DNA from 2 places in the Nonomuraea sp. NPDC050202 genome. Region 1 is predicted to be linked to the other one. Evidence: riboswitches for the same ligand, from Rfam matches in the RefSeq annotation. Region 1 holds a riboswitch; the other holds the start of a gene.
What was found. Region 1 has a riboswitch for cyclic di-AMP ahead of AB0I79_RS32650 (C40 family peptidase). Riboswitches for the same ligand answer to the same signal wherever they lie in the genome.

Region 1 (5,102 bases):
CGCCCACGGGAGGCATGGGCGCGGGCATCGACCGGCTGATCATGGCCTTCACCGGCAGGAACATCCGCGAGACCATCCTGTTCCCGCTCGTCAAGCCCACCCAGTAGGCCGGTCAGGAGCGCCGCAGCCGCACCGGCAGCGAGGCGAGCCCGCGCAGCACCACGTTCTCCTTGTACGGCGGCGCGGGCTCGGCCAGCTCCAGCCGGGGCGCCGCCGAGGCGAGGGCCGACAGCGCGATCTCGCCCTCCATCCGCGCCAGCGTGGCCCCGAGGCAGAAGTGGATCCCCAGCCCGAAGGCGAGGTGCCGCTCCGGCGAGCGGGTCACGTCGAAGCGGCCGGGATCGGGAAAGACCGCCGGGTCGCGATTGGCCGCGCCTATCACGGCCATCACCGGCGTGCCCTTCGGCACCGGCGTCCCGCCCAGCGACACGTCCTCCAGCGCGACCCTGACGGTGAGCTGCACCGGCGGGTCGTACCGGAGCACCTCCTCCACCACCTCCCTGGGCCGCCGCGCCGCCTGCGCCAGCAGCCCGTGCCGGAGCAGGGCCAGGACGCCGTTGGCGATGAGGTTGACGGTCGTCTCGTGGCCGGCCACGAGCAGGAGCACGCAGGTGGCCAGCAGCTCGGCCTCGGTGAGCTCCCGCACGCCTGTCAGCGCGCTCAGGAGGTCGTCACCGGGCCGCGCCCGCCTGATCGCGGCGAGCTCGCGGAAGTAGTCGCCGAACTCCCTTCTGGCCCGTCCGGTTTCCGATAAGAGGCCTTCTGTAAGCATCGGGTCAAGGCCGCGGGCAAGCTTCTCGCTCCAGCCGCGAAAGCGTTCGTGGTCCTCTGGAGGCACCCCGAGCATCTCGCTGATCACCATGACCGGCAGCGGGTAGGCGAGCCCCGACACGAGGTCGGCCTCGTCGGGCAGCGCGCGGATCAGCGACGCGGCGATCTCCTCGACGCGCGGGCGGAGCCGTTCGATCATGCGCGGGGTGAACGCCCTGCTCACCAGGGCACGCAGCCTCGTGTGGTCCGGTGGATCCAGCCAGAGGAACGATGCAACGGGCTGACCTGGGTCGGCGCCGTTCTGCCTGCCGGAGCCGCGGCCGAAGCGCGGGTCGCGGAGCAGGGTCGTGCACAGCTCGTGCGTGGTGGCGACGAGCAGACCCCCGCGCGTGCGGAAGAGGGCGCCACGCGCGCTCAGCTCCCGATAGCGGGAGTAAGGATCATGCAGAAATCCCCGATCGAACGGATCAAAACCCAGGACGTCAGCCGGGCTCAGAGCCGCCGGGTCCGGAGTACCGGAAGGCTCCATGAGATCGCTCATCCTGGACTGATCGGTGCCGACATATCGCGAGTAGGTCACATATTTCGGATCATGTCAATAGTGCTAGTCAAGCGCGGCGATTGTAATGCTTGACGACCTTTCCAGGATGCGTTTACCGTCTGCGAGGAGCGACTTCGGCCCGGTGAAGAGGCCCAAGTCAGCTGTTGGGGGGGAGGGCTCCCGATGGATGTGCTCACTGAAGGTGTTGAGCTGAGCCATGCGGATCTTGCTTTGCTCGCGGAGCTGGCCAAGGGGGTCACGGTCGACCGGGTGGGCAGACGGCTGGACATCAGCGGGCGCACAGTGCGCAGGAGACTACGTGGCATCTGCGACCGCATCGGTGTCGCCACGGCGATCGAGGCCGTGGCATGGGCGGCCCGCCGCCAGCTGATCTAGCGGCGAGCGGCCAGGGGAAGGGGGTCCGGGGTCAGTCGGCGATGCGTACCGCGCCGGCGAACGGCCTGTTGGCGATCGAGGCGATCCGTACGACGTCACCGGTCTGCGGCGCGTGCACCATCATGCCGCCGCCCAGGTAGATGCCCACGTGGTGCAGGTCGCTGTAGAAGAACACCAGGTCGCCGGGGCGCATCTCCTCGCGTGAGATGTGCCTGCCGGCGGTCCACTGGCTGCCGGTGTAGTGCGGCAGGGAGATGCCGACCTTCTGGTAGGCGGCCATGACCAGTCCCGAGCAGTCGTAGGAGCTGGGGCCCTCGGCGCCCCAGACGTACGGCTTGAGCTGCTGCGTGAGCGCCCACCGCGCGGCCTGGGCGGCCTTGCCGCTGCCGACGATCGGCAGGTTGACGCGCTGCGCCCGCGTGCCGGGACGGCCGGCCTCGCCCAGCGCCCGCCTGAACAGGTTGCTCTCGACCTTGGTGACCAGCTTGGTGATCTTGTCGCGCTTGGTGTCGAGCTCGGAGACGATCTCCTGGACCTCGTCGATGCGTGCCTGGGCGCCGGCCCTGGCGCGCTCGGCGGCCTCCCTGGCCTGGGTGACCTGGTTGACCTCCGCGCCCTGCTGCTGCTCCAGCACGTCCATGGTGGCGGCGCGGTCGAGGAAGGAGTCGGGGTCGCCGGCGGTGGCGAACGCCAGCATCCGGTTCAGCCCGCCGGTCATGTACGCGTTCTGGGCCAGCAGCGCGACCTCCGTACGCTTGGCCTCGAGCTCGGCCTCACTGGTCGCCAGCGTCTTCCGCGCGGCGTCGGCGGCCTTCTTGGCGGTCTTGAGCTTCTCGCGCTGGCCGTTGTACTCCTCGGTCAGCGTCTCGATCTCGTTGTGCATCTTCTCGACCTGCTTGGCCAGGTCCTGGAGTGAAGGCTTGGGGTCCGCGGACGCCGAGCCGACGGGAATGGCGATCAAGAGCGCCGCGACTGTGAGACTCACCACACCGCCGAGGCGGCGTGATCGCCGGAGCCGTTCCTGAGGGCGCGCGTGCTTGCCCGCCGTCTTCTCCCCGCCGTTGCGCGTGCGCTTCACCAACCAAGCTCCCTTCCTCGACGCCTACCGGGTTAGCTGACGGGTTCGGGCCGGAGCAGCCCTACCGAACGACTCGGATTCACCCCTGGCGGCGGGCGATGGGGGTCGCCGCCGGTGGGTCCCCGGCTCCCCTCGCGGGGATTGGGCGTGTTCCTCGCGCGCGACACGCGGGGAACATCGTCGCTGGACACTAATGCACTCCGAGTTCGTGCTCAACCGGAACTGCCGAGTTCATAGAGGTTTCACAACCGAAGGGTCACAAGGTGATCTCGTGCCTGACTGTGCTGATCGGACTTTATGTCCCCTTCGTTGCCGCTTCAGCCGGATGTGGGGAGCGTGCTCATATGGCCACCACATGTAACAGGATGGGCCCAGAGATGGGAGTTAAGTCTGAGCCGTAATGACATCTGTACTCTGGAGGGCCATGGAGCAGGTGGCCGAACTGGCAACGTCCGAGACCGGGCCCGAGACCGCGGTGGTGGTCCGGCGTGCCCGCACGCCCGACGTCCGGACGGTCAGGCGGCTGGTCGACACCTACGCGGGCGCAGGTCCCCGGCTCCTGGAGAAGGCCACGGTCACCCTGTACGAGGACGTACAGGAGTTCTGGGTGGCCGAGCGGGGCGGGCAGGTCGTCGGCTGCGGTGCGCTCCACGTGCTGTGGGAGGATCTCGCGGAGGTCCGCACCGTGGCGGTGGATCCGGAGTGCCGCGGCATGGGCGTCGGCCATCGGATCGTCTCGGCGCTGATACAGCACGCGAAGGATCTGGGTCTGCGACGTGTATTCTGTCTGACTTTTGAGGTGGACTTCTTCGCGAGGCACGGCTTTCGCCCGATTCAGGGCACGCCGGTCTCTCCCGAGGTCTACGCCGAGCTGCTGGCCTCGTACGACGAGGGTGTGGCGGAGTTCCTCGACCTGGAACACGTCAAACCGAACACCCTGGGCAACACCCGCATGCTGCTCCATCTGACATCGGGTGACGCAGACCTTGACCAGATGGAAAGGTGATTGTTGATACCTATGTCGATACGTTGGGCAGCACAGGCATGTGTCCTGACACGTGCCACATGCGCACTCGAAGCGAGGTGACACGGTGAGCACCGGACAGCCGCCGTATCCGCGGGACGAATCCGGCGAGAATTCCGCGCCCGGCACCCCTTACGGGCAGCAGAACACGGGCCGCCACCCTGGCGAGCCCGACCCGGACGTGACTGTGGTCGGCTACCGGGCGGACGACGCCTACGGCCAGCAACCCCAGTACGGCCAGCAGCAGGGCTACGGCCAGCAGGGTTACGGCCAGCAGCAGGGCTACGGCCAACCCCAGCACGGCCAGCAGCAGGGCTACGGCCAGCAGGGCTACGGACAGCAATACGACCAGCAGCAGTACGGTCAGCAGCAGGGCTACGGGCAGCAACAGCAGTCCCAGCCCGACTACGGCCAGCAGCAGCAGCAGTACGGCTACGGCCAGCAACCCCAGTCGGGTCAGCAGCCCCAATACGGCCAGCAGCAGGGCTACGGACAGCAGCAGCAGTCCCAGCCGGGTTACGGCCAGCAGCAGTACGGCGACCAGCAGGGCTACGGCCAGCAGCCCGGCTACGGCCAGCAGCCGCAGTCGGGCCAGCAGCCCGGCTACGCCCAGCAGCCCCCGTCGCAGCCCGGCTACGGGCAGCAGGCCGCTTATGGCCAGCAGCATCAGTCCCAGCCGGACTACGGTCAGCAGGCCGCCTACGGCCAGCAGCCGCAGTCGCAGCCCGACTACGGCCAGCAGGCGCAGTACGGGCAGCAGGCCCAGTCGCAGCCGGACTACGGGCAGCAGGCCGCTTATGGCCAGCAGCATCAGTCCCAGCCGGACTATGGTCAGCAGGCCGCCTACGGCCAGCAGCCGCAGTCGCAGCCCGACTACGGCCAGCAGGGCCAGTACGGTCAGCAGCAGGGCTACGGCCAGCAGGGATATGGACAGCAGCAGCAGTCCCAGCCCGGCTACGCCCAGCCCGGCTACGCCCAGCCCGGTTACGGCCAGCAGCAGTACGGCGACCAGCAGCAGTACGGCCAGCAGGGCTACGGGCAGCAGCCGCAGCAGTACGGGCAGGGCGGCTACGGCCAGCAGCCCGGCTACGGGCAGCCCTACGGCCAGCCGGTCGGCGTGCAGCCTCCCGGGGCGCCGGCGCCGCTGGCCGAGTGGTGGCAGCGCCTGGTGGCGAGGATCATCGACGGTGTGATCTTCGGCGTCGTGATGTGGGTGGTGTCGCTCGCCCTCACCCCGCTGTACCCGTCCTACAGCTCGATCACCGGGCTCACGTCCGGGCTGACGTTCGGGT
Region 2 (5,102 bases), on a different contig from region 1:
CAGCGCGAGCCCGTGCACGAATGACTGGATGCCGCCCGGCCTGGGCGGGAAGTCGTTCGTCACGATGAGCACGCCGCCGCCGGTGTCGTCGGCTGGGCGGCCGGGGTGGGTCACGGCTCGGGGACGCCGTTCAGCTTGGCCCATGCGCGGGCCATCGCGATGCGCTCGGGGCCGGAGGGATGGGAGGCATAGAGCACATATTCCACCGCATCCGGCGACAAGTCGGAAATATTGGTTATGGCGAGCCGTTTTTGCATGGCGATGAACATGGCCGGATCCCTGGTCAGGTCCAGCGCGTGCACGTCGGCCCTGGCCTCGATGTGCCGGCTGATCACGTTCTGCGCGGGGCCCATGATCAGCGAGCCGAGCGTCATGAGGCCCATGACCACGCCGACCGCCCGGGGATCGGTGATCGAGGTGACGCCGGTGCGCCGCCGTACCGGCTTGAGGACCAGGAACAGCGCGATCGCGCCGAAGCCGGCTCCCAGGGCGCCGATGATCGTGCCGTACAGCACGTCGTCGTACTTGGCGTGCCCCAGTTCGTGCGCCGCGACCAGCTCGACCTCCCGCTGCGGGGCCTGCAGCAGCGTGTCGTAGACGACGATGCGGCGCGTGGCGCCGAAGCCGGACACGTACGCGTTGAGCGCCGTCGTGCGGCGCGAGGCGTCGGCGACCAGCACGTCCTCGACCGGCACGCCGTCGCGCGCGGCCATGTCGAGCAGGTTCGTGCGCAGGGGGCCCTGACGCATGGAGCTGAAGTCGTTGAACAGCGGCTCGAACACCACCGGGTACACGAACGACGTCACCACCGTCAGCGCGAACGCGCCCACCGCCGCGGGGATCCACCAGCGCCTGACCTTGCGCGCCAGCGCGACCAGGGCCAGCAGCATGACGCAGAGCAGGAACACCTCCACGCCCAGGTTCTTCAGCCGGTCGCCCGCCCAGCCGGCCCAGTCCTGGGTGGACAAGCCGTAGTCGCGCAGGATCGTCTCGACCCACATGCCGAGCGGCCACCTGATCACTTCGACGAGCGCGGTGATCGCCAGGGCGCCGAGGACGACCCGCAACCACCACGGGCCCCGCAGCCTGCCCAGCACCCTGGCGCTGAACGGGGTGGCGACCAGGATGCCGGCGATGATGATCGTGAGGGCCAGCGAGAGGTAGCTCGGCAGGGTGGTGGCCGCGTCGAACGCCCGCGCCCTGGCGATCTGGGCGGCGCCGAAGTCGCGGGCCGGGTCGGGCGGGCCGCCGGTGAGCACCTGCCAGGGGGTGCTGAAGGCGGCCACGGCCAGGATCACCAGCCCCAGCAGCACGAGCGCGATGGCCGCCGGGCGCCTCCCACCGCCGTCCTCGCCGCCTCTTCCTGTCACGGGCACCTCCTCACGATGCCCCGGCGCGGCCCTCTCCGCATCGCCCGGCACGTGCCGCATCGCCTCGCCCCGCATCGCCTCGCCTGTCGCGGAGGCCACCGTCTCGCCCGTCGTGAGCCGCTCCGCGTCGCGCGGCACCGCCGCCTCCCCGAGGCCGGCGCGCTCGCTGCGCCCCGTGTCCTCGTCCGGATGGCCGGCGGCGCCGACGGCGGCCATCGCGCCATCCGTCACCTCGTCTTCCCGTGCCGCGTCGTCGGTGTCTCTTCGATCGTCCATCTGCCTCCCCTTCACACGAGCTGATCCCGCACGTATGCGCGCCACCGTGCCGTCAGCGTGGCGACGGAGAGCCCCAGCGAGGCGAGCGCCCGATCGGCGCCTGCCGCCTGGGCTTCACGGTAGAGCCCCACCAGGGTCCCCTCACCGAACCGGTCAGCGAGGAAGCGACACGCCAGCCAGGCCTCCTGGTACGCCCGGGCGAGCCGGTTCGGGTCACGCCCGTCGGCCGCGAAAGCCTCAGGCCCGGGCAAAGCGCTCGGCAGCCGCCCGGCCCGCACCTCCGCCGCCAGCTCGGCGGCGGCGGTCGCCACCGGCAGCCCGGCGTCGCGGTAGCCGACGTAGTCGGCGAAACCCTCGTACAGCCAGACGGGCAGGCCGTCGGTGCCGGCCACGACGTGGGTCAGCTCGTGGGTGAGGACCACGTCCCTGCCGGTGGGGTTGAGGGTGGCGAACGCCTCGGGCACGACGATCACGCGCCGGCCGTCGGCCACGGCGGCCAGCCCGTCGAGCCGTCCCGCACCGGCCAGGCGGGCGGCGTCGCGGCCGGACTCCGGCAGCACGACCAGGGGGCGTACCGGCCTGCCGAGCACGGCCGAGACCCGCGCGCCCGCGCTGTCGGCCCTGCGCGCCAGCTCGTCGAGCCGCTCGGGCGGGACCGTGCCGGGACCTGCGACGGTGGACCGGACGCCGCGGCTGACGGCCGTACGCCGCCCCGGCCACAGGCCGCGCAGCTCGGGGGGAAGGATGGGGGAATCGGGCAGCGGGGTGGCCGCGGCGGGGACGAGGAGCAGCAGGCCCGTCACCACGGCTCGCCGGCTCACCTGCTCGAACACGATGCCCGATCGTAGTGCGCCCTGCCTGCTGAGAGCCCCGGACGTGCGAGAGCCCCGTCCGGATCCAGGAAATCCTCCAAGAATCCGGACGGGGCTTCTTCACATGCCGGGACGAACAGCGCCCACGAAGGACGATCGGCGCCATCCGCTCAGCTTGTCGATGCGTACCCGTTCGCCTGTCCGTGGCGAGTGGATCATCTTGCCCTTGCCGACGTACATGCCCACATGGCCGAGCCCGCTGAAGAACATCAGGTCGCCAGGCTTGAGATTGCGCCAGGAGACCTTCTTCTTGGTACGGGCGAACTGGCTGCTCGCCACGCGCGGGAGCTTGACGCCGGCCTTCTTCCAGGCGAACTGGACGAGACCGGAGCAGTCAAACGAACCAGGCCCTGTGCCTCCGTACCGGTACGGGTCACCGATCTGGTTCTTGGCCACGGCGATGGCCTTGCGGGCTTTCACTTTCTGCCGAGCGAGCTTGGCTGCCCTTCGCTGGGCGACCGTGGCCTTCTTGGACGACTTGGCGGTGGTTTCCGCCTTCACCGTCGTCGGAGCGGCCGCATCGCTCGTCGTCGTCGCCTGAGCCGTTGGGGCATGGAGGACGAGACCTCCGGCCGTCACGGTCATCGTGAGTGCTACGCCACTCAGGGCAAGGCAGGACAGGCGGGGGTTCTGCAGGGGACTAGACAGGATTTCTCCTTGTGTCTTCCACGAACGCCTACCGGGTTAGCTGACGGATTCGGGCGTGGAAGTCGCCCTACGGCGCGATGGCGCGCCGACTCACCCCTGATCCCTTGGGAACTCGGGATCGCTTGGGTCCCCGGCTCCGTGCTCCTGGCTGCACGGATTCGGCAGGCCGCGTGCCCCGATCCAGATTCGATGTGGGGATGCTCGGGGAGCGACCGGCGGATTCTTTTGTCTGTCTCGCATCGGGGCAGACCCGGTGCGGGGTTCGCGGCGACATGGCTTGTTCACCGCGACGACGCCAGAAGCTACGTCGAAAGGTCAAGAATCGGCAAAGGGTGAGTCAGCTTGTAAAGATCAGGCAGAGGGTGGTGTCAAGTTTGAAACCCCTGCTGGAACACCAGGTTCTGTTACCGAAATGTGACTCTGCTCACACTTGGAAACCGGCGGGCTTGTCAGGTCCCAATTGTCACTTAAGCCACATTTGACACCCTTTAAACGTGAGCAAGGCCACTGGGAGCGCTCCCGCTCGCTCTGTCCCGCAACGCCCCGCCATGCCCGAGCAAGCACCGAAATCTACGGACCCCGCAGTATTCGTCACCCCTGAGCAGAGTGGACCTCAGGCCGCCACGAAGGCGACGATCTACTATTCTCGATCGTAGTTACTGACCTGGCAGGGCGCCGGATGCGCCCACAGAGGCCCGCGCACTTCGGCACGCCTGAATACGGCCACCGGAGACCGAAACGGGTGCGGCCACGCCCGGCCCTCAGGAGACCAGAACTGGTTACGGGCGGACCGCTCCGACGAGGGAACGACCGTAGCCCGAGAGCTTGACGACCTTGACGACATCGCCTGTCTGCGGCGCGTGGACGATCTGGCCGTTGCCCGCGTAGATGCTGACGTGCCCGAGCCCTTCACTGAAGATCAGGTCCCCGGGCTGCAGCGCGTCGAGCGACACCTTCCGGCTCGCCCCCCACGACCACTGCTGCCACGTCGTACGGGGCAGCGACACGCCCGCCGCCGCCCAGGCCGCCTGGGTGAGCCCGGAGCAGTCGTAGCCGCGCGGCCCCGTACCTCCGTAGATGTACGGCTTGCCCACCTGCGCGTACGCGAACCGCAGCGCCGCCGCCGCGCTGCCCGAAGCCGGACCCGTGTACTTGATGCCCGTGCTGTTGGGATTGCCGGGGTTGTACGCCCCCAGCCTGTCCAGCAGCTTCTTCTGCTGGGCGATCAGCTTGCGGATCTCGGCGCGCTCCTTCTCGACGGCGTCGCGCTCCTCCTCGGCCTCGTCCAGCGCCACCTCGGCCTTGTCGCGCTCGGCCTTCAGCCCCTTGTTCTCGCGGTCGAAGGCGGCCAGCTTCTCGGCCCGTTCGCGCGAGAGCTGCCCGGCCACGGCCCAGCCCGAGAGCATGGCCTGAGGGTTGTTGGAGCCGAACATGCCGGGCCAGGAGGTGACGTCCTCGCCGAGCTTGTAGCTCTCGACGGCCATCCCGATCACCTGCGCGCGCAGGTCCGCGACCGTCTGCAGCTTGCGCTTGTAGCTGTCGTTCAGCTTCGTGTAGGTGCTCTTGGCCGTCTTGTAGCGCTCGTTCGCCTGGTTGAACTGCTCGACGACCTTGTCGGCCTTGTCGTTGAGCTTCTCCAGCTTGGCCTTGGCCTGCGCCAAGGTGGGGCGAGGATCAGCGAGGGCAGCCCCCAGCGGGGTCAGCACCAGTCCGAACGCGAGACCCGCGGCCACCGGTACCCGGCCAAACCTCACTGTATCGCCTCCCAGGGATTACACCTGGGGCGAAATAGTACAGAAGTGGCAGACGAGGTATGGCCAAACCTACCAATTCGTAATTTATGCGCGGCCCAGCCTGCGCAGCAGCAAGCCAGACGGAACGGGTCTGGCGCCCATCCGCCTGACGGACTCGGCCACCTCCCGGTCGGACGACACCA

Region 2: another riboswitch for cyclic di-AMP. It lies ahead of AB0I79_RS01655 (C40 family peptidase); the one in region 1 lies ahead of AB0I79_RS32650 (C40 family peptidase).

Annotation. Positions count from the first base shown of each region.
Region 1 is NZ_JBFALF010000014.1:261,272-266,373, forward strand. It holds gene lysX (bifunctional lysylphosphatidylglycerol synthetase/lysine--tRNA ligase LysX) at 1-107, shown strand, start outside; gene AB0I79_RS32640 (cytochrome P450) at 113-1,300, opposite strand; gene AB0I79_RS32645 (LuxR C-terminal-related transcriptional regulator) at 1,496-1,708, shown strand; gene AB0I79_RS32650 (C40 family peptidase) at 1,740-2,786, opposite strand; cyclic di-AMP (ydaO/yuaA leader) riboswitch at 2,793-2,944, opposite strand; gene AB0I79_RS32655 (amino-acid N-acetyltransferase) at 3,211-3,792, shown strand; gene AB0I79_RS32660 (RDD family protein) at 3,878-5,102, shown strand, end outside.
Region 2 is NZ_JBFALF010000001.1:317,079-322,180, reverse strand. It holds gene AB0I79_RS01670 (glycosyltransferase family 4 protein) at 1-114, opposite strand, end outside; gene AB0I79_RS01665 (M48 family metallopeptidase) at 111-1,646, opposite strand; gene AB0I79_RS01660 (hypothetical protein) at 1,658-2,479, opposite strand; gene AB0I79_RS01655 (C40 family peptidase) at 2,579-3,103, opposite strand; cyclic di-AMP (ydaO/yuaA leader) riboswitch at 3,177-3,340, opposite strand; gene AB0I79_RS01650 (NlpC/P60 family protein) at 3,946-4,899, opposite strand; gene AB0I79_RS01645 (NYN domain-containing protein) at 5,005-5,102, opposite strand, start outside.